Regions from separate parts of the Kocuria cellulosilytica genome, predicted to be linked through region 1. Evidence: predicted binding sites of a transcription regulator. Region 1 holds the regulator's gene; the other holds the start of a gene.
What was found. Region 1 encodes HrcA, which represses chaperone genes, less so after heat shock. Its sites were predicted from a motif close to TTNGCACTCGNNNNNNNCGAGTGCNAA; they were not measured.

Region 1 (9,113 bases):
GACCAGGCCGGGCGGTCCGCCGCCGGGACGTCCTGCGGGTCGGCCCGGAGGTCGAACTCGACGGCCATCAGGCCTCCTCCCCGTCCCCGGCCGGGGCGGCGTCGCGGGCGGCGCGGGTCTCGTCCTTGCGGCGGCGCCGCTCGTTGCGGTGCCGGTTGGTCGTGTCGAAGGCGTCGTAGGCGCTGACGATCCGGCTCACCAGCTCGTGGCGCACCACGTCCTCCGCGGTCATCTCCGTGAACGCGACGTCCTCGACGCCGCCCAGCACGTGCTGGACCTGGCGCAGCCCGGAGGACGTGCTCCCCGGCAGGTCCACCTGGGTGACGTCCCCGGTGACGACCATCTTGGAGCCGAAGCCGAGCCGGGTGAGGAACATCTTCATCTGCTCCGGCGTGGTGTTCTGCGCCTCGTCGAGGATGATGAACGCGTCGTTGAGGGTGCGGCCGCGCATGTACGCGAGCGGGGCCACCTCGATGGTGCCCGCCTCCATGAGCCGCGGGATCGAGTCCGGGTCCATCATGTCGTGCAGCGCGTCGTAGAGCGGGCGCAGGTACGGGTCGATCTTCTCGCTGAGCGTGCCGGGCAGGAAGCCGAGCCGCTCCCCCGCCTCCACCGCCGGGCGGGTGAGGATGATCCGGGACACCTCCTTGGCCTGCAGCGCCTGGACCGCCTTGGCCATGGCCAGGTAGGTCTTGCCCGTACCGGCCGGGCCGATGCCGAAGACCACGGTGTGCTCGTCGATGGCGTCGACGTAGGCCTTCTGGTGCAGCGTCTTGGGGCGGATCTTGCGCCCGCGGCTCGAGAGGATGTTCTGGGTGAGGGCGCCGCTGGGCCGGGCGGTGAGGTCCCGGCCGATCAGCGCGAGCAGCTGGGTGATGACCTGGGGGGTGATCGAGGTCTCGCGGCCGGCCAGCACCTTCAGCTCGTCGAACAGGGTGGCGACGATCTGCACGGCCCCGCCCGGGCCCTCGATGCCGAGCTCGAGTCCGCGCGGGCTGGTCGCGAGGCCCGGGAACGCGGTCTCCACCTGGCGCAGGGTGTCGTCCCCGGAGCCGAGGCAGCGGACCATCGTCTCGCGGTCGGGGAAGGTGATGACGGTGCGGGCCGTCAGTGGGTGCGTGGTGCCGGGCAGCGTCTCAGTCATGGGTTCGGCCGCGCGGGCCGTGCTCTCGCTCTCGATCGGGTTGCCGTGGATGGGTCGGCGGACGGCGCTCGTCCTCCTTCCAGGGTACCGCGCGGCTCCGGCGCCGGAGGCCGCGGGGGCGCACATTCCGATTTGGTATCGGTCACGGCCGCAGGGGCTCCTCGGCTGGGGGCGCCCTCGGCCGCTGTGCTGGAATGGTGCGGTCCTCCGGCAGGGGGACGGGTGCGGCCTCCCCCCGGTGCCGGCACCGCCCCCCCAGCAGATCCCGGAGAGCCGAGGTGCGCGTCCCCCCATGACCACTGCCCGTTCCCGGCGCCCGTCCGCCCGCGCCCGGTTCCCCGTGCCGGCGCTGTCCGCGGTGGGCGTCCTCGTCCTCGGCGCGTGCGCCACCGGTCCAGGGAGCTCCCTCGACGGCGCGGTCCCCGGGTCGGGCACCGTTCCGGCGGCGCCCGCTGCGTCGGGCACCGCCGAGGTCAGGGTGGCCACCACGAAGCTGCCCGTCTACTGGGTGGGCCGCGCGGCCGGCGAGGAGCGGCTGTTCCGGGAGTTCCGGGACGCCTCCGAGGCCGCCGCGGCCGTGGACCCCATCGCCGCGGCGGCCGCGCTGATGACCGGGGCGACCCCGCGGGACCCGGACTACCGGACGCTGTGGTCCCCGGTGGACCGGGTGGGCGCCTCGACGTCCCCGGAGGGGACCATCACGGTGGACATGCCGTCGGAGGCCTTCCGCGCGGACCTGGACGGGCGCGAGGCCCGGCTCGCCCTCCAGCAGCTCGCGCACACGGTCACGGCCGCCGCGGGAACGGCGGGCCTGCTGCCCGAGGGCTCCGAGGCCGAGGTGAAGGTGCTCGTGGACGGCCGTTCCGACGAGGAGGTCTTCGGCGCCGTGCGCCTCGACGCCCCCCTCCGGCCCGACGAGAGCGTCGAGGCGCCGATCTGGCTCGACGAACCCCGGCAGGACGCCCGCGCCGAGGGCTCCCTGACCGTGTCCGGCCGGGCGCTGGACGGCGTCCGGAGCGGCCGCTGGACCGTGGCCGAGCCGGACGGGCGGCGCGTCTCGAGCGGCGCGGCCGCCGTCGTCCCGCGCGCCGACGGGACCACCGGGTTCCGGGCGGAGCTCGAGCTGGAGCCCGGCGACTACGTCGTGACGGTCGTCGGCCGGAACGCGGAGGGCGACACCGTGCGCGACGACAAGGACGTGGCGGTCCTCCCGGGCTGATCCGGTCCGGCCGGGCTCAGCGGGGTGCGGACGACCAGCGTCCGAGCGCGGCGCTGAGCACCGCCAGCGCGGCGGGTCCGGCGGTCGAGCTGCGCAGCACCTCGTGGCCGAGCCGCACCGCGTGGGCTCCCGCACCGGCCAGGGCGTCGAGCTCCGCCGGGGCGATGCCCCCTTCGGGCCCCACCACCAGGACGATCCGCTGCGAGCCCGCCCACGGCGCCCCGGGGGCGGCGGTCAGCTCGGCGAGGGAGTCGCCGGCCTCCTCGTGCAGCACGAGGCCCCGCGTCCCCGGCTCCCCGAGCAGGCGGGCGAGCTCCCGGGTGGTGCACAGCGGCAGCACCTCCGGCCAGGCCGCCCGGCGGGACTGCTTGGCGGCGGCCGCGACGGTGTGGACCCACTTCTCGTGGCTCTTGGCGGCGCGCTCCTTCTTCCACCGCACGATCGAGCGGTCGGCCTGCCACGGCACCACGGCGTCCACGCCCAGCTCGGTGGCCGTCTCCGCGGCCAGCAGGTCCCGGTCGCCCTTCGCGAGGGCCTGGGCGAGGACGAGCCGAGGCGTGCGGTCGGGCTCGGTCGTCACCGAGACGACGACGACCTCCATGCTGTCGCGGTCGGCCGAGCGCAGCTCCCCGGTGGCCCGGGCCCCCGCGCCGTCGACGAGCTCGAGGGGATCGCCGGGCGCGAGGCGGCGCACGGTGACGGCGTGCCGGGCCTCCGGGCCGGTGACCGTGAGCGCCGCGCCGGGGCCGAGGCCGGTGAGCCGGCCCGGCTCGACCTTGAAGACCGGCAGGCTCACAGGTCGGAGAACCTGTCCTTGAGCCGGGAGAAGAAGCCGCCGGAGCCGGCCGGGGAGTTCAGGGTCGTGCCGGTCGACTGGTCCTCGCCGCGCAGCCGGGACAGCTGCTCGAGCAGCTCGCGCTGCTCGTCGTCGAGCGCCGTGGGCGTCTCGACCTCGAGGTGGACGAACAGCTCGCCGCGCCCGCCGCCGCGCAGCCGGGTGGCCCCGAGCTCGTGCAGGGTCACGGTGTGGCCGGTCTGCGTGCCGGGGGCCACGGGGACCTCGCGCTCGCCGTCGAAGGTCTCGAGGGTCACGGTGGTGCCGAGGGCCGCGGAGGTCATGGGCACCCGGACGCGGGCGTGCAGGTCGTCGCCCTGGCGCTCGAACGTGGGGTCCGGGTCGACCTTGAGCTCGACGTAGAGGTCCCCGTTGGGGCCGCCGGCGGTGCCGGCCTCGCCCTGTCCCGAGAGGCGGATCCGGTTGCCGGTCGAGACGCCGGCGGGGATCTTGACGGTCAGCGGGCGGCGGTCGCGCACGCGGCCCTCGCCGTAGCACTCGTGGCAGGGGTGCTTGATGACGGTGCCGAAGCCCTGGCAGGTGGCGCACGGGGCGGCGGTGACCACGGTGCCCAGGATGGACTGGACCTGGCGCTGGACCTGGCCGGACCCGTGGCAGACCTCGCAGGTCTCGGGCTGGGTGCCCTCCTGGCAGCAGCTGCCGTTGCAGGTGGGGCAGATCACGGCGGTGTCCACGGTGATCTTCTTCTCCGTGCCGAAGACCGCGTCCCTGAGGGAGACGCGGACGTTGATCAGCGCGTCCTGGCCCTGGCGGGTGCGGGACGCGGGGCCGCGCCGGCCGGAGCCGGCGCCCCCGGCGCCCTGGAAGAAGGTGTCGAAGATGTCGGCGAAGCCGAAGCCCGAGCCGGGGAAGCCCCCGCCGAAACCGGTGTCGGTGCCGTTCTCGTTGCCGGTCGCGTCGTAGACCCTCCGCTTCTCGGGGTCGGAGAGGACGTCGTTGGCGTGGGAGAGGCGCTTGAAGTCCTCGGCGGCCTCGGGGCCGGGGTTGACGTCGGGGTGCAGCCGGCGGGCCTTCTTGCGGTAGGCCTTCTTGATCTCTTCCTGGCTGGCGTCCCGGGACACGCCCAGGGTCTCGTAGTGATCGCTCACCGTGGTCCGTTCTGTCGAGAGGTCTGTGGTGGGTTTCGCTGGAGGGCCCCGGGAGCGGGGCCCGCGGGGGCTCAGCCCCCGAGGATACGGGAGAGGTAGCGGGCGACGGCGCGCACGGCGGCCATCGTGGACGGGTAGTCCATGCGCATGGGACCGACGACCCCCACCTTCGACTGCGGCCCGTAGCCGGTGGCCACGACGGCGGCCTCGGACAGGGGGCCCTCGGCGTTCTCCGTGCCGATCCGCACGGCGACCCCGCGGGCGTCCTGCTCCATCTCCGAGAGCAGCCGGAGCATCACCACCTGCTCCTCGAGGGCCTCGAGGACCGGGCCGATGCTCAGGTGGAAGTCCCCCGTGGCACGGGCGAGGTTGGCGGTGCCGGCCATGACCATGCGGTGCTCGGCCCCGCCCGCCGCGAGGGCGGCGACGGCCTCCCCCACCGCCGCGGCGGCCGGCTGGAGCGGCGGGGCGGTGCCCGCGGCCATCACCGCGAGGGCGTCCGGCACCGCGGTCAGGGAGCGCCCGACCACGGCGGCCAGCACCCGGGCGCGCAGCTCGAGCAGCTGGGACTCCTCGAGGGGCGTCCGCAGCACGGCCACGCGCTGGGCCACCCGCCCGTTGGTCGGGATGAGCACCACGAGCACCCGCCCGGCCCCGAGGTCCACGACCTCGACGTGGCGCACGGTCACGCCGGAGGCGTGCGGGTACTGCACGACCGCGACCTGCTGGGTGAGCTGCGCGAGCAGCCGCACGGTGCGCTCCATCACGTCGTCGATGTCCGCGGCGTCGTCCAGCAGCCGCTGGATGGCCCGCCGCTCCGGCCCGGACAGCGGCTTGACGGCCGCGATCTGGTCCACGAACGTGCGGTAGCCCTTGTCGGTGGGAATCCGGCCGGAGCTCGTGTGGGGGGCCGCGATCAGGCCCTCCTCCTCGAGCGCGGCCATGTCGTTGCGCACGGTGGCCGAGGAGACGCCGAGGCGGTGCCGGTCCACGAGCGCCTTGGAGCCCACGGGCTCGCGGAAGTGCACGTAGTCCTCCACGATGGCCTGCAGGATCTGCAGTCGTCTCGGATGGTTCACGCCGCTCCTCCCCGGTCCGTGCTCGTGCTCCGGCCGCCCTGGCACTCGGGTGGCCACAGTGCTAACGCCGTCCAGTGTAGCCCCCGTGTCCGACCACCGGGCCGCCGCCCCCGGTTTGGTACGCTTCCGGCTGATCCGCGCCGGACGCGCGGCACCGCGACCCGGGAGGACGACCATGAGCGACCACGGCTGGGGGCCGCGCAGCCTCGACGACGACGCCCTCGCCCGCCGCCGGCCCGCGTCCGCGGAGGTCCCGGTGGCGCCGGGCATGCTCCTGGAGGACGTGACGACCGGCTGGGTCGGCGCCGTCGTGTCCCTGGAGACCATCGGCGGCATGCGCGTGCTGGGACTGGAGGACCGCCGGGGCCGGGTCAAGGCGTTCCCGCTGGGACCGGGGTTCCTGCTCGAGGGCGAGCCAGTGGTCGTCGTCGAGCCCCGCCGGACCCCGGCGGCGAGGACGCCCGCCCGCACGCGGTCGGGGTCCGTGGCCGTCGAGGGGCTGCGCGCGAGCACCGCGAAGGCTTCCCGGGTGTGGGTCGAGGGCTACCACGACGCCGAGCTGGTGGCGAAGGTGTGGGGCCACGATCTGGCCGTCGAGGGCATCGTCGTGGAGCCGCTGCACGGCATCGACGACCTGCCCGCCGCCGTGCGGGAGTTCGGGCCGGGTCCCGGGCGGCGGCTCGGGATCCTCGTGGACCACCTCGTGACCGGCTCCAAGGAGTCCCGGATCGCGGCCGAGACCATGCGCCTGCCCGGCGCCGCGGGCAACGTCCTGGTGCTGGGCCACCCGTACGTCGACATCTGGCAGGCGGTCAAGCCGCGCGCCCTCGGTGTCGACGCCTGGCCCGTGGTGCCCCGCGGCACCGACTGGAAGACCGGTGCCGCCGCCGCCCTCGGCTGGCCGCACCGGACCCCCGGGGACCTGGGACGGGCCTGGCAGCACATCCTCGCCCGCGTGGACAGCTACGCCGACCTGGAGCCGTCCCTGCTGGGCCGCGTCGAGGAGCTGATCGACTTCCTCACCGCGCCCGGGGCCTGATCCGGCCAGCTCCCGCACCCTCCGGCGGCCGGGAGGAGCCGGTCGTGACGTCACAAAGGCACACGTGCACGGCCGCGATCCGCCGCCGTCCGGACCGGTCGGTAGGATGGTGGAGTCCCACCCACCGGCCGCGGTCCCGCCGCGGTCCCACCGCCGAAGGACTTCCGTGCCCGTGCAGACCGACCCCCGATCGAGCCGCGAGAACGCCGGGGCCCCGTTCGAGGGCCTCTCCCCCGTGGCCCAGCCCCTGACCGTCACCGAGGACCACCAGTGGGCGACCCTCGCGCACTTCGGCGGCGTCATCGGCTTCCTCCCCTCGTTCCTGCTCCACCGCGTCTTCCGCGGCCGGGGGCCGTTCACCGAGCAGGAGTCCATGGAGGCCATGAACTTCACCCTGCTGCCGACCCTCGTGGTGGTGGCGGGCATCCTGCTGGCCCCGGTGCCGTTCATCGGCTGGTTCTTCGCGCTCGCCGCCGCCGCAGCGTGGCTGCTGCTGGCCGTCGGGTCCCTGATCGGCGGGGTCCGCGTCAACCGGGGCGAGCCGCACCAGTACCGCTTCAACACCCGGCTCTACGACCGGCTCGCCGAGAAGCTGCGCGAGCGGTCCCGGGAGCGCACCGAGCGCGGCTGACACCGCTCCCCGTCCACGGGGGCGTCCCGCGGACGGGCCCGCCCGCCTCGGGCGGCAGAAGGGATCCGCGCGCTCAGGCGAGCAGCCGCCGCACCACGGCGTCGCCCAGGAGCCGGCCCCGCAGGGTCAGCACCACCGAGCCGCGCAGCGCCGCCGCGGGCTCCACGAGACCGTCGGCGATCAGCCCGGCGACCGCACCGCGCCCGCTCTCGGTCAGGGCGGTCGTGGGCAGACCGTCACGGATCCGGGCCTCCAGCATCACACGCTCGAGGTGCCGGGTCCCGGCGTCGAGGATCTCGCGCCCGGCCGCGGGCGACTGCTGCGCGCGCACCCGGTTGGTGTAGGGCACGGGGTGCTTGAGGTTCCACCAGCGCGTCCCGCCCACGTGCGAGTGCGCACCGGGGCCGATGCCCCACCAGTCCTGGTTGCGCCAGTACGCGAGGTTGTGCCGGCTGCGGTGGGCCCCGGGGTCCGCGCCGCCGGCGGGGCGGGCCCAGTTGCTCACCTCGTACCACTCGAAGCCGGCGTCCCCGAGGATCCGGTCCGCGAGCTCGTACTTGTCGGCCTGGTCGTCCTCGTCGATGGGCGGGACCTCCCCGCGCCGCATCCGCGCCGCGAGCTTCGTGCCGTCCTCGATGATCAGCGAGTACGCGGAGACGTGGTCCGGCTCGTAGCCCACCGCCGTGCGCACCGAGTGCTCCCAGTCGGCCAGGGACTCCCCGGGGGTGCCGTAGATGAGGTCCACGCTCACGCCCAGGCCCGCCTCGCGCGCCCACCGGACGGCGCGGGGCACGTTCTCCGGGTCGTGCGTGCGGTCCAGGACGGCGAGCACGTGGGGGACGGCCGACTGCATCCCGAAGGACACCCGGTTCACCCCGGCCGCCGCGAGCACCGCGAGGGACTCGGGCGTCACGGAGTCCGGATTGGCCTCGGTGGTCACCTCCGCGCCCTCGGCGAGCCCGAAGCTCTCCCGGGCCTGCGCCAGGATCGCCGCGAGGTCCTCGGCGGGCAGCAGCGTGGGGGTCCCGCCGCCGAAGAACACGCTGTGCAGCGGGCGGGGGGCGGCCCCGGAGTCCGCCAGCACCCGGTGCGCCCAGCGGACCTCCGCCGCGGCGTCGCCGGCGTAGGCGTCCTGGGACACCCCGGCGCCGAGCTCCACGGCCGTGTAGGTGTTGAAGTCGCAGTACCCGCACCGGACCGCGCAGAACGGCACGTGCACGTAGAGGCTGAGCGTGCGCCCGGCGGAGCCCTCCGCGGCGGAGGCCGGCAGCAGACCGTCGAGCGGGCCGGGCAGGCCCTCCGGCTGTGCGGGGGCCACTACTTCTTCTTGTCCTTCGCCCCGGCCTCGTCGGAGGACAGCGCCGCGACGAACGCCTCCTGGGGGACCTCCACGCGGCCCACCATCTTCATCCGCTTCTTGCCCTCCTTCTGCTTCTCGAGCAGCTTGCGCTTGCGCGAGATGTCACCGCCGTAGCACTTGGAGAGCACGTCCTTGCGGATCGCGCGGATGTTCTCGCGGGCGATCACCCGGGAGCCGATGGCCGCCTGGATGGGGACCTCGAACTGCTGGCGCGGGATGAGCTCGCGCAGCTTGCCGGTCATCATCACTCCGTAGGCGTACGCCTTGTCCCGGTGGGTGATCGCGCTGAAGGCGTCCACCGGCTCGCCCTGCAGGAGGATGTCCACCTTGACGAGGTCGGCGGCCTCCTCGCCCTCGGCCTTCCAGTCCAGGGACGCGTAGCCCTTGGTGCGCGACTTCAGCTGGTCGAAGAAGTCGAAGACGATCTCGGCGAGGGGCAGCCGGTAGCGCAGCTCCACCCGGTCCTCGGAGAGGTAGTCCATGCCCTTGAGCTGACCGCGCTTGGACTGGCACAGCTCCATGATCGCGCCGATGAACTCGGACGGCGCCAGCACCGTCGCGGCGACCATGGGCTCGCGGATCTCGGCGATCTTCCCCTCGGGGAACTCGGACGGGTTCGTGACCACGCGCTCGGAGCGGTCCTCGAGGGTGACGTTGTAGCTCACGGAGGGCGCCGTGGAGATCAGGTCGAGGTCGA
Region 2 (9,113 bases), on a different contig from region 1:
CGCGGCGGTGCGCGCCGTCGTGGACGCGGGCGAGGACGCGCAGCTGACGACCGTCTCCGTGCGGCCCCGGGCCGAGTCGCGGTGACCGGCGAGGACGGCGCACCCGGGGACGCTGTGCCCGAGAGGAACGTGCCGAGGAACGCTGTGCCCGGGAGGAGCGTGCCCGAGAGGAACGTGTCCAGGAGGGACGTGCCCGGGAACGCTGTGCCCGAGGACATCGTGTCCGACGGCGCCTCGGCCCCCGACACCGACCCGGAGGCCGGGGGGCACGACGACGACGCGCCCGGCGTCGAGCTCAAGCCGGACCGGGACACCGCACCCGGACCGCTGCCCGACGAGGACGCCGCGGCCGGAGCGCTGCCGGACCTGGACGACGCACCCGGACCGGTGCCGGACGAGGACGCCGCGGCCGGAGCGGTGCCGGACGAGGGGCCCTCCGGCACCGGACTGGGCGACGTCGACCGCGAGATCCTCGCCCTCGAGAAGCTGCAGTGGAAGTACCAGGGGGCGAAGGAGATGGAGATCCGCCGCCGCCTGAAGCTCTCGCCCACGCACTACTACCAGCGGCTCAACGTCCTGATCGACACCCGCGCCGCCCTCGAGCACGATCCGATGCTCGTGGCGCGGCTGCGCCGGCAGCGAGGAGACCAGGAGTGACCCAGTACCCGCACGACGAGTTCGACGACGTCCCCGAGGACGGTCCCCGCCAGGGCGCCCACCGCGGTCTCCGGCCGACCGTCCGCGTGGGTGCCCGGGAGCTCGCCGCCATCGTCCTGGCCGGGGTGCTGACCCTCGGCGTCGGGGTGTTCTCGTTCCTCAACGCCCCCGCCGACCCCGCCCCCGCGCCCGCCGGCACGTCCGCGGGCCCCTGATCCGTCCCGGACCGCGGCGGGCCCGGCCCTGCCCACCCCGACGACGCCGGCCCCCGCCGTCACTCGCATCGCACGACCCCGACCCCTGACGACCCCGACCCCTGACGACCCCGACCCCTGACGACCCCGACCCCTGACGACCCCGACCCCTGACGACCCCGACCCCTGACGACCCCGACCCCTGACGACCCCGACCCCTGACGACCCCGACCCCTGACGCCACCGGAAGGAACCGCAGTGCAGATCGAAGGACGCAGAGTCCGCCTCCGCGACTGGACCGAGGAGGACCTCGCCGCCTACGAGACGTGGATCATGCCGCCCGCCGGCGGCGGCGAGCACGAGTGGCAGCGCACGGACGGCCCGTTCTACCCCAACTTCACCGCGGAGGGCGCCCAGCGCTGGCTGGACACCCTCCGGGCGCGCGTGGCGGCGGGGGACTGGCCGGACCCGCGCGAGACGATGGTCATCGCCGACGCCGCGGACGACCGGTTCATCGGGCAGGTGTCCTGGTACTGGTCGGAGAAGCCCACGGAGGACGCGGGGGACGGCACGCACCTGCTGCCGCTGCGCTCCCTGGGGATCACCGTGTACTCCCCGGAGCACTGGAGCGGCGGCTACGGCACCGAGGCCCTGCGCCTGTGGACCGACTACCTCTTCGCCCGCTCCGACTCCCACCGCCTCGACCTCGAGACGTGGAGCGGCAACGTGGGCATGTGCCGGGTCGCGGAGAAGCTGGGCTTCACGGAGGAGGCCAGGATCCGCCGGGCCCGCAGGGTCAGGGGCGAGTACTACGACCGCATGGTCTACGGCGTGCTCCGCGAGGAGTGGCAGGGCTGAGCGGAATCGGCTCAGGGGTTTGCACTCTCCGGGGACGAGTGCCAAGATTGCGATTAGCACTCAGTCGTGTGGACTGCTAATGGCTCGGTCCCCGGCCCGACCCGGGCAGCCACCGGCACAGGAGTGACACCTCAACCACCACGGTGAGGTGCCGCACGACGTCGGGAAGACTCCGCCGTCGGGCGCGCCGTCCGTCGCGGGCACCGTGGAGGTCGACCGTTTGTCTACCGTCCAGGAGGGACGAAGTCACATGGCAAAGATGATTGCTTTCGACGAAGAGGCACGCCGCGGTCTCGAGCGGGGTCTGAACACCCTGGCCGACGCCGTCAAGGTCACCCTCGGCCCGCGCGGCCGCAACGTGGTCCTCGAGAAGGCCTGGGGCGCCCCGACGATCACCAACGACGGCGTGTCCATCGCCAAGGAGATCGAGCTCGACGAGCCGTACGAGAAGATCGGCGCCGAGCTCGTCAAGGAGGTCGCCAAGAAGACCGACGACATCGCCGGCGACGGCACCACCACCGCCACCGTGCTCGCCCAGGCGCTCGTCAAGGAGGGCCTGCGCAACGTGGCCGCCGGCGCCGACCCGCTGAGCCTCAAGCGCGGCATCGAGAAGGCCGTCGCCGCGGTCACCGAGGAGCTGCTGGCCTCCGCCAAGGAGGTCGAGACCGAGGAGCAGATCGCCGCCACGGCGTCGATCTCCGCCGGCGACCCCGAGATCGGCCGCCTCATCGCCCAGGCGATGGAGAAGGTCGGCAAGGAGGGCGTGATCACGGTCGAGGAGTCCAACACCTTCGGGCTGGACCTCGAGCTGACCGAGGGCATGCGCTTCGACAAGGGCTACCTGTCCGGGTACTTCGTCACCGACGCGGACCGCCAGGAGGCCGTCCTCGAGGATCCCTACATCCTCGTGGTCAACTCCAAGATCTCCGCGGTCAAGGACCTGGTTCCCGTGCTCGAGAAGGTCATGCAGGCCGGCAAGCCGCTGCTGATCATCGCCGAGGACGTCGAGGGCGAGGCCCTGGCCCTGCTGGTGCTCAACAAGATGCGCGGCTCCATCAAGTCCGTGGCCGTCAAGGCCCCCGGCTTCGGCGACCGTCGCAAGGCGCAGCTGGCCGACATCGCCATCCTCACCGGTGGCCAGGTCATCACCGAGGAGGTCGGGCTCTCCCTCGAGACCGCGACCGTGGACCTGCTGGGCCAGGCCCGCAAGGTCGTCGTGACGAAGGACGAGACCACCATCGTCGACGGCGCCGGCACCGCCGAGGAGATCGAGGGCCGCGTGGCCCAGATCCGCGCCGAGATCAACAACTCGGACTCGGACTACGACCGCGAGAAGCTGCAGGAGCGCCTGGCCAAGCTGGCCGGCGGCGTGGCCGTCCTCAAGGCCGGTGCCGCCACGGAGGTCGAGCTCAAGGAGCGCAAGCACCGCATCGAGGACGCCGTGCGCAACGCGAAGGCGGCCGTGGAGGAGGGCATCGTCGCCGGCGGCGGCGTGGCCCTGATCCAGGCCGGCCAGAAGGCGTTCGAGAAGCTGCAGCTGACGGGTGACGAGGCCACCGGCGCGAACATCGTCAAGGTCGCCATCGACGCCCCGCTCAAGCAGATCGCCATCAACTCCGGCCTCGAGGCCGGCGTCGTCGTGGACAAGGTCCGCGGTCTGGCCCTGGGCCACGGCCTCAACGCCGCCACCGGCGAGTACGAGGACCTGATGGCCGCGGGCATCAACGACCCGGTCAAGGTCACCCGGTCCGCGCTGCAGAACGCGGCGTCCATCGCCGGGCTGTTCCTCACCACCGAGGCCGTCGTGGCCGACAAGCCGGAGCCCGCGGGCGCCGGCGCCGGCGCCGACGACGGCATGGGCGGCATGGGCGGCATGATGTGATCGACGGCTGACCCGTCGAGCGTGCCCAGCACGCATCCGGCACGGGCCGGGCGCCTCGCAGAGGTGCCCGGCCCGTCGTCGTCCCCGTGCCCGTCGTCGTGCCAGCGCCCGTCGTCGTCCCAGTGCCCGCCGTCCCTGCACACGGTGCCGCGGACCCGGAAATGGTGTTCAATCATCAGCACCAGCTGCCGGAGGAGGAGCCGTGGGCGTCGTCGTGTGGGACGCGGTCCCCGTCCAGCTCGCGCTCGTGCTGATCGCCTTCGCGCTCACCTCGCTGGTGGGCCTCGAACGGCGGCTCCGGCGCAAGAGCGCGGGCCTGCGCACGCACGCCCTGGTCGGCACCGGCTCGGCGGTCTTCACCCTCGTGTCCGCCTACGGCTTCGGCGCCCTGCCCGGCATCGACGCGGGGCCGGACCCGTCCCGCGTGGCGGCCCAGATCATCACGGGCATCGGCTTCCTGGGCGCGGGCGTGATCTTCACGAACCGGGACGTGGTGCACGGGCTGACCACGGCCGCGAGCATCTGGCTCTCTGCGGCCATCGGGATGGCCTGCGGGGCCGGGCTCGTGCCGCTCGCCGTCGTGGCCACGGGGCTGCACTTCGTCTCCGCGCTCGTGCTGACCCCGCTCTCCCGCCGCCTGCCCGGGATGGTGGCCCCGCAGGGCCTCCGGCTGCGCTACGAGGACGGCCACGGCGTGCTGCGGGAGGTCCTCACGGTCGTCGACGAGCTGCAGCTGAGCGCCTCCGTGGTCTCGAGCCGGACGGTCGAGGGAGCGGAGGGCGCCGAGGTGGAGCTGCTCCTGCGGCTGGACGGCAAGACGGACCTGCGCACGGCGGCCGTGCAGCTGTCGAAGGTCGCCGGGGTGCGCGACGTCGCCCAGCAGCGGCTCGAGCAGGAGGCCGGCGACTGAGCCCGTGGCGCACCGGGGCCGTGGCGCACGGTGTCCCGGCGCCGTGAAAAGATGGGATCCATGACGATCACTGCTGCCGCCGACGGCTCCGCGCTGGGCAATCCCGGGCCCGCGGGATGGGCCTGGTACATCGACGACAACACCTGGCGGGCCGGCGGATGGCCCCACGGCACGAACAACATGGGCGAGCTGAAGGCCGTCCTGGACCTGCTCGAGGCCACGGCCCACCGCCGCGACGAGCCCCTGCGGGTGCTGTGCGACAGCCAGTACGTCATCAACTCGATCACGAAGTGGATGCCCGGCTGGAAGAAGAAGGGCTGGAAGAAGAGGGACGGCAAGCCCGTCCTCAACGTGGAGCTCATGAAGGCCCTGGACGCCGCGATGGCGGGCCGGGACGTGCACTTCGAGTGGGTCAAGGGCCATGCCGGGCACGAGCTCAACGAGGCCGCGGACCTCCGCGCCCGGGCCGTGGCCACCGCGTTCCAGACCGGGCGGCCCGCGCCCGAGGGACCCGGCTTCGACGGCGCCGCCCCGCGCCCGGACGGGCCGGTCCACCCGTCCCCGGCCTCCCGGCCGGTGGAGGGCCGGCGCCGGGCGGAGGATCCCGAGCCCGAGGCGCTGGAGGACCGCCACGACCCGGACCTGCTGAGCGAGCTGTTCGCCCACGAGGAGGAGCTGGCCCGCGGGCGGACGGCGGGGGAGACCGTCCAGGCCCTCGAGCGGGACCTGCTGCGCCCGGAGGTCAGGGCGGACCCGGGCCGGCTGGGCGAGCTGCTCCACGAGGGCTTCGCCGAGGTGGGGGCCTCGGGCTCGTGGTGGTCCCGGGAGGACGTCCTCGACCGGCTGCCCCGCGAACCGGCCCTCGGCGCGGTGGACGTCCACGTGCTCACGGCCACCGAGCTCGGTCCCGCGGCCGTGCACCTCGTCTACCGGCTCACGGCGGGGGACCGCACGAGCCTGCGCAGCTCGCTGTGGGTCCGGGAGGACTCCCGCAACGAGCTGGGGCCCTGGCAGCTGCGCTTCCACCAGGGCACCTACGAGTCCTGACGGGCCCGGTCACACCTCCGGGGCGTCGTCGGCGGGCTCGATGCCCGGCACGCGCACGGTCATCGTCGCGCCCCCGCCGGGGGTCTCGGTGAGCCGCACGGTGCCGTCGTGCTGCTGCACGATCGCGGCCACGATGGAGAGCCCCAGCCCCGTGCCGCCGGTCTCGCGCGTGCGGGAGGAGTCGGCCCGGTAGAAGCGCTCGAACACGCGCTCCGCGTCCTCGCCGTGGATGCCCGGGCCGTGGTCGCGCACCTGCAGCACGGCGTTGAAGGAGTCGTCGACCGAGCGCTCCACGCCCACCGCGATCTCGATCGGGGTGCCCTCCGGGGTGTAGCGCAGGGCGTTGGTCACGAGGTTCGCCACGACCTGGCGCAGCCGGAACTCGTCGCCGTGCACCCACGCCGAGACCGGTGTCCCGCCCCGCAGGCCCTCGACCGCGATCCGCCGGTCGGGGGCGGAGACCCGGGCGTCCCCGGCGGCGTCGAACGCGAGGTGGAGCAGGTCCACGTCGACGTTCTCGGCCGGCCGCCGCTCGTCGAGGCGCGCCAGCATCAGCAGGTCCTCCACGAGCTGCGTCATCCGCTTGGCCTCGGACTCGATCCGGGACATCGCGCCGGCCACGTCCTCGGGGTCCTGGAGGGCGCCGTGCCGGTAGAGCTCCGAGTAGCCCCGGATGGTCACCAGGGGCGTGCGCAGCTCGTGGGAGGCGTCGGCCACGAACCGGCGCAGCTTGGCCTCGGAGCGGGTGCGGGCGTCGAAGGCGTCCTCGATGTGGCCCAGCATCGCGTTGAGGGACGCCGAGAGCTGGCCGATCTCCGTCTGCCGGTTGTAGCCCTCCATGCGCTGGGAGAGGTCGCCCTCGGCGATGCGGGCGGCGGTCTGCTCGACCCGGTGCAGGGGCGCGAACGCGCGGGTGACCAGGACCCAGCCGACGGCCATGGCCGCGAACAGGGTCGCCACGCCGAAGCTCAGCGTCAGGAGCGTCACCGCGCTGAGCATGGCGTTCATGCGGTCGAGCGGCTCGGCGACCGCCACGACGAGGTTCAGCCGTTCCGTCTCGGCCGCGACCACCCGCCACCGGTGGTCCGGGGCGTCCACGGAGCTCACGGTCGTCGGCTCGAAGGGGTTCTCCCGCACGTGCTCGAGGTCGATCTGGGACAGGTCGGGCCGGCGCTCGAGCACTCCGTCGGGCGTGTGCACCGCCTCGGCGAGCATCTCGCCCTCGGCGTCCAGGAGGAACCCGGCGTGCGGCACCTGGGCCCCCTGCGCGCCGCCCATGTCGGCCACCAGCACCGTGGAGACCGCCTGAACGGAGTCCCGCAGCCCGCGGTCGATGTCGTTCAGGAGCGAGGTCCGCAGCACCGAGATCGCCACGAAGCTCGTCACGAGGATGGACAGCGCCAGGAGCAGGCCCGTGAGCGCCATGAGCTGCGAGCGCAGGGAGGTCGAGCGCCACCGGGAGGACAGGGTGTGCATCCCGGGACCGGGTCAGTGGTTCTTGTGCGAGGACCGCAGGAGGTAGCCGACGCCGCGCTTGGTGTGGATCAGCGGGGGCAGCTCCGGGTCGTTGTCGATCTTCCGGCGGAGGTAGGAGATGTAGGACTCCACGATCGAGGCGTCCCCGTTGAAGTCGTACTCCCACACGTGGTCGAGGATCTGCGCCTTGGACAGCACCCGGTTCGGGTTGAGCATGAGGTAGCGCAGCAGCTTGAACTCGGTGGGGGACAGGTCGATCTCGCGCTCGCCCCGGAACACCTCGTGCGCGTCGTCGTCGAGGACCAGGTCGTCCACGCGAAGCCGGGAGTCGTCCTCCTCGGCGGGCTGGGTGCGGCGCAGCACCGCGCGGATGCGGGCGACGACCTCGTCGAGGCTGAAGGGCTTGGTGACGTAGTCGTCGCCGCCCACGGTCAGCCCCGTGACCTTGTCCTCGGTCTCGTCCTTGGCCGTGAGGAAGAGGATGGGGAAGTGCCGCCCGGACGCGCGCAGCCTGCGGGTCACGGAGAACCCGTCCATGTCGGGGAGCATGACGTCGAGCACCGCGAGGTCCGGGTTCTCGGACTCCGCCTTGGCGAGGGCGTCACGGCCGTTGGCGGCGGTGACCACCTCGAAGCCGGCGAAGCGCAGGGACGTGGCCAGCAGCTCGAGGATGTTGGGCTCGTCGTCGACGACGAGCAGTTTCGCTTCGGGGTTGTCGTTCTTCACACCACCCATTTTCTCGGAACAGCCTGAACGCCGCCTGAACGGCCGTCACCGGTCCTCGGGGAGTTCCCCGGGCGCCTCGACGGCCGCGGCGTCGAGGATCCGGTAGGCGTAGCCCTGCTCCGCGAGGAAGCGGCGGCGCTTGGCCGCGTAGCCGGCGTCCACGGTGTCGCGGGCCACCACGGTGTAGAACGTCGCCGGACGGCCGTCCCGCTTGGGCCGCAGCAGCCGCCCCAGCCGCTGGGCCTCCTCCTGCCGGGAGCCGAAGGCCCCCGAGACCTGCACCGCGACCGAGGCCTCCGGCAGGTCGACCGAGAAGTTCGCGACCTTCGAGACCACCAGCACCGGCAGCTCCCCGGCGCGGAACGCGGCGAAGAGCCGCTCCCGCCGGGCCGTGCTCGTGCTCCCCTTGAGCACCGGGGCGCCGAGCAGTGCGCCCAGCTCGTCGAGCTGGTCCAGGAACTGCCCGATCACGAGCACCGGCTCCCCGCGGTGGCGTGCCGCGAGCCGGGCCACGACGTCGAGCTTGTGCGGGGAGGACGAGGCGAGGCGGTGCCGGTCGGCGTCCTCGGCGGAGGCGTAGGCCATCCGGTCCGCGAGCGGCAGCTCCACCCGGACCTCGACGCAGTCGGCGGGGGCGATGTGGCCCTGGGCCTCGATCTCCCGCCACGGGGCGTCGTAGCGCTTGGGCCCGATGAGGGAGAACACCTCCCCCTCGCGGTGGTCCTCGCGCACCAGGGTGGCAGTGAGGCCCAGCCGGCGCCGCGCCTGCAGCTCGGCGGTCATCCGGAACACGGGGGCGGGCAGCAGGTGCACCTCGTCGTAGACGATCAGCCCCCAGTCGTGGCCGTCGAGCAGCTCCAGGTGGGGGTGGATCCCGCCGCGGCGGCTGGTCAGCACCTGGTACGTGGCGATCGTCACGGGGCGGACCTCCTTGACGGCACCGGAGTACTCGCCGATCTCGTCCGCCGTGAGGGTGGTCCGGCGCAGCAGCTCGGCCTTCCACTGCCGCGCCGAGACCGTGTTCGTGACCAGGACGAGCGTCGTCGTGGAGCTCGCCGCCATCACTCCGGCGCCCACCAGCGTCTTGCCGGCTCCGCAGGGCAGGACGACGACGCCGCTGCCGCCCGCCCAGAAGTTCTCCACCGCGTGGCGCTGGTACGGGCGCAGGGACCAGGCCTCGCCCGTGAGCGGGTCCGTCCCCGTGAGGGCGAGGGGGTGGGGCGTGCCGTCCACGTAGCCGGCCCGGTCCTCCGCCGGCCAGCCCACGGTGAGCAGCAGCTGCTTGAGCTGACCGCGCGCGCTCGCGTGCACCACCGTGGTGGAGCCGTCGATGCGGGGCCCGAGCAGCGGGGCGATCTTCCGG

Region 2: the regulator HrcA is predicted to act here: its motif matches at 1,763-1,789, upstream of groL (chaperonin GroEL).

What each region holds. Positions count from the first base shown of each region.
Region 1 covers NZ_JAVFWZ010000003.1:250,571-259,683, reverse strand. The annotation lists gene ybeY (rRNA maturation RNase YbeY) at 1-68, opposite strand, end outside; gene RCG67_RS06240 (PhoH family protein) at 68-1,144, opposite strand; gene RCG67_RS06235 (GerMN domain-containing protein) at 1,437-2,363, shown strand; gene RCG67_RS06230 (16S rRNA (uracil(1498)-N(3))-methyltransferase) at 2,380-3,159, opposite strand; gene dnaJ (molecular chaperone DnaJ) at 3,156-4,307, opposite strand; gene hrcA (heat-inducible transcriptional repressor HrcA) at 4,379-5,386, opposite strand; gene RCG67_RS06215 (DUF3097 domain-containing protein) at 5,562-6,425, shown strand; gene RCG67_RS06210 (DUF4870 domain-containing protein) at 6,592-7,056, shown strand; gene hemW (radical SAM family heme chaperone HemW) at 7,130-8,374, opposite strand; gene lepA (translation elongation factor 4) at 8,374-9,113, opposite strand, start outside.
Region 2 covers NZ_JAVFWZ010000006.1:41,068-50,180, forward strand. The annotation lists gene RCG67_RS10470 (SDR family oxidoreductase) at 1-85, shown strand, start outside; gene RCG67_RS10475 (DUF3263 domain-containing protein) at 190-657, shown strand; gene RCG67_RS10480 (hypothetical protein) at 654-872, shown strand; gene RCG67_RS10485 (GNAT family N-acetyltransferase) at 1,110-1,709, shown strand; gene groL (chaperonin GroEL) at 1,960-3,591, shown strand; gene RCG67_RS10495 (MgtC/SapB family protein) at 3,794-4,501, shown strand; gene RCG67_RS10500 (RNase H family protein) at 4,562-5,548, shown strand; gene RCG67_RS10505 (sensor histidine kinase) at 5,558-7,024, opposite strand; gene RCG67_RS10510 (response regulator transcription factor) at 7,037-7,759, opposite strand; gene RCG67_RS10515 (DNA repair helicase XPB) at 7,796-9,113, opposite strand, start outside.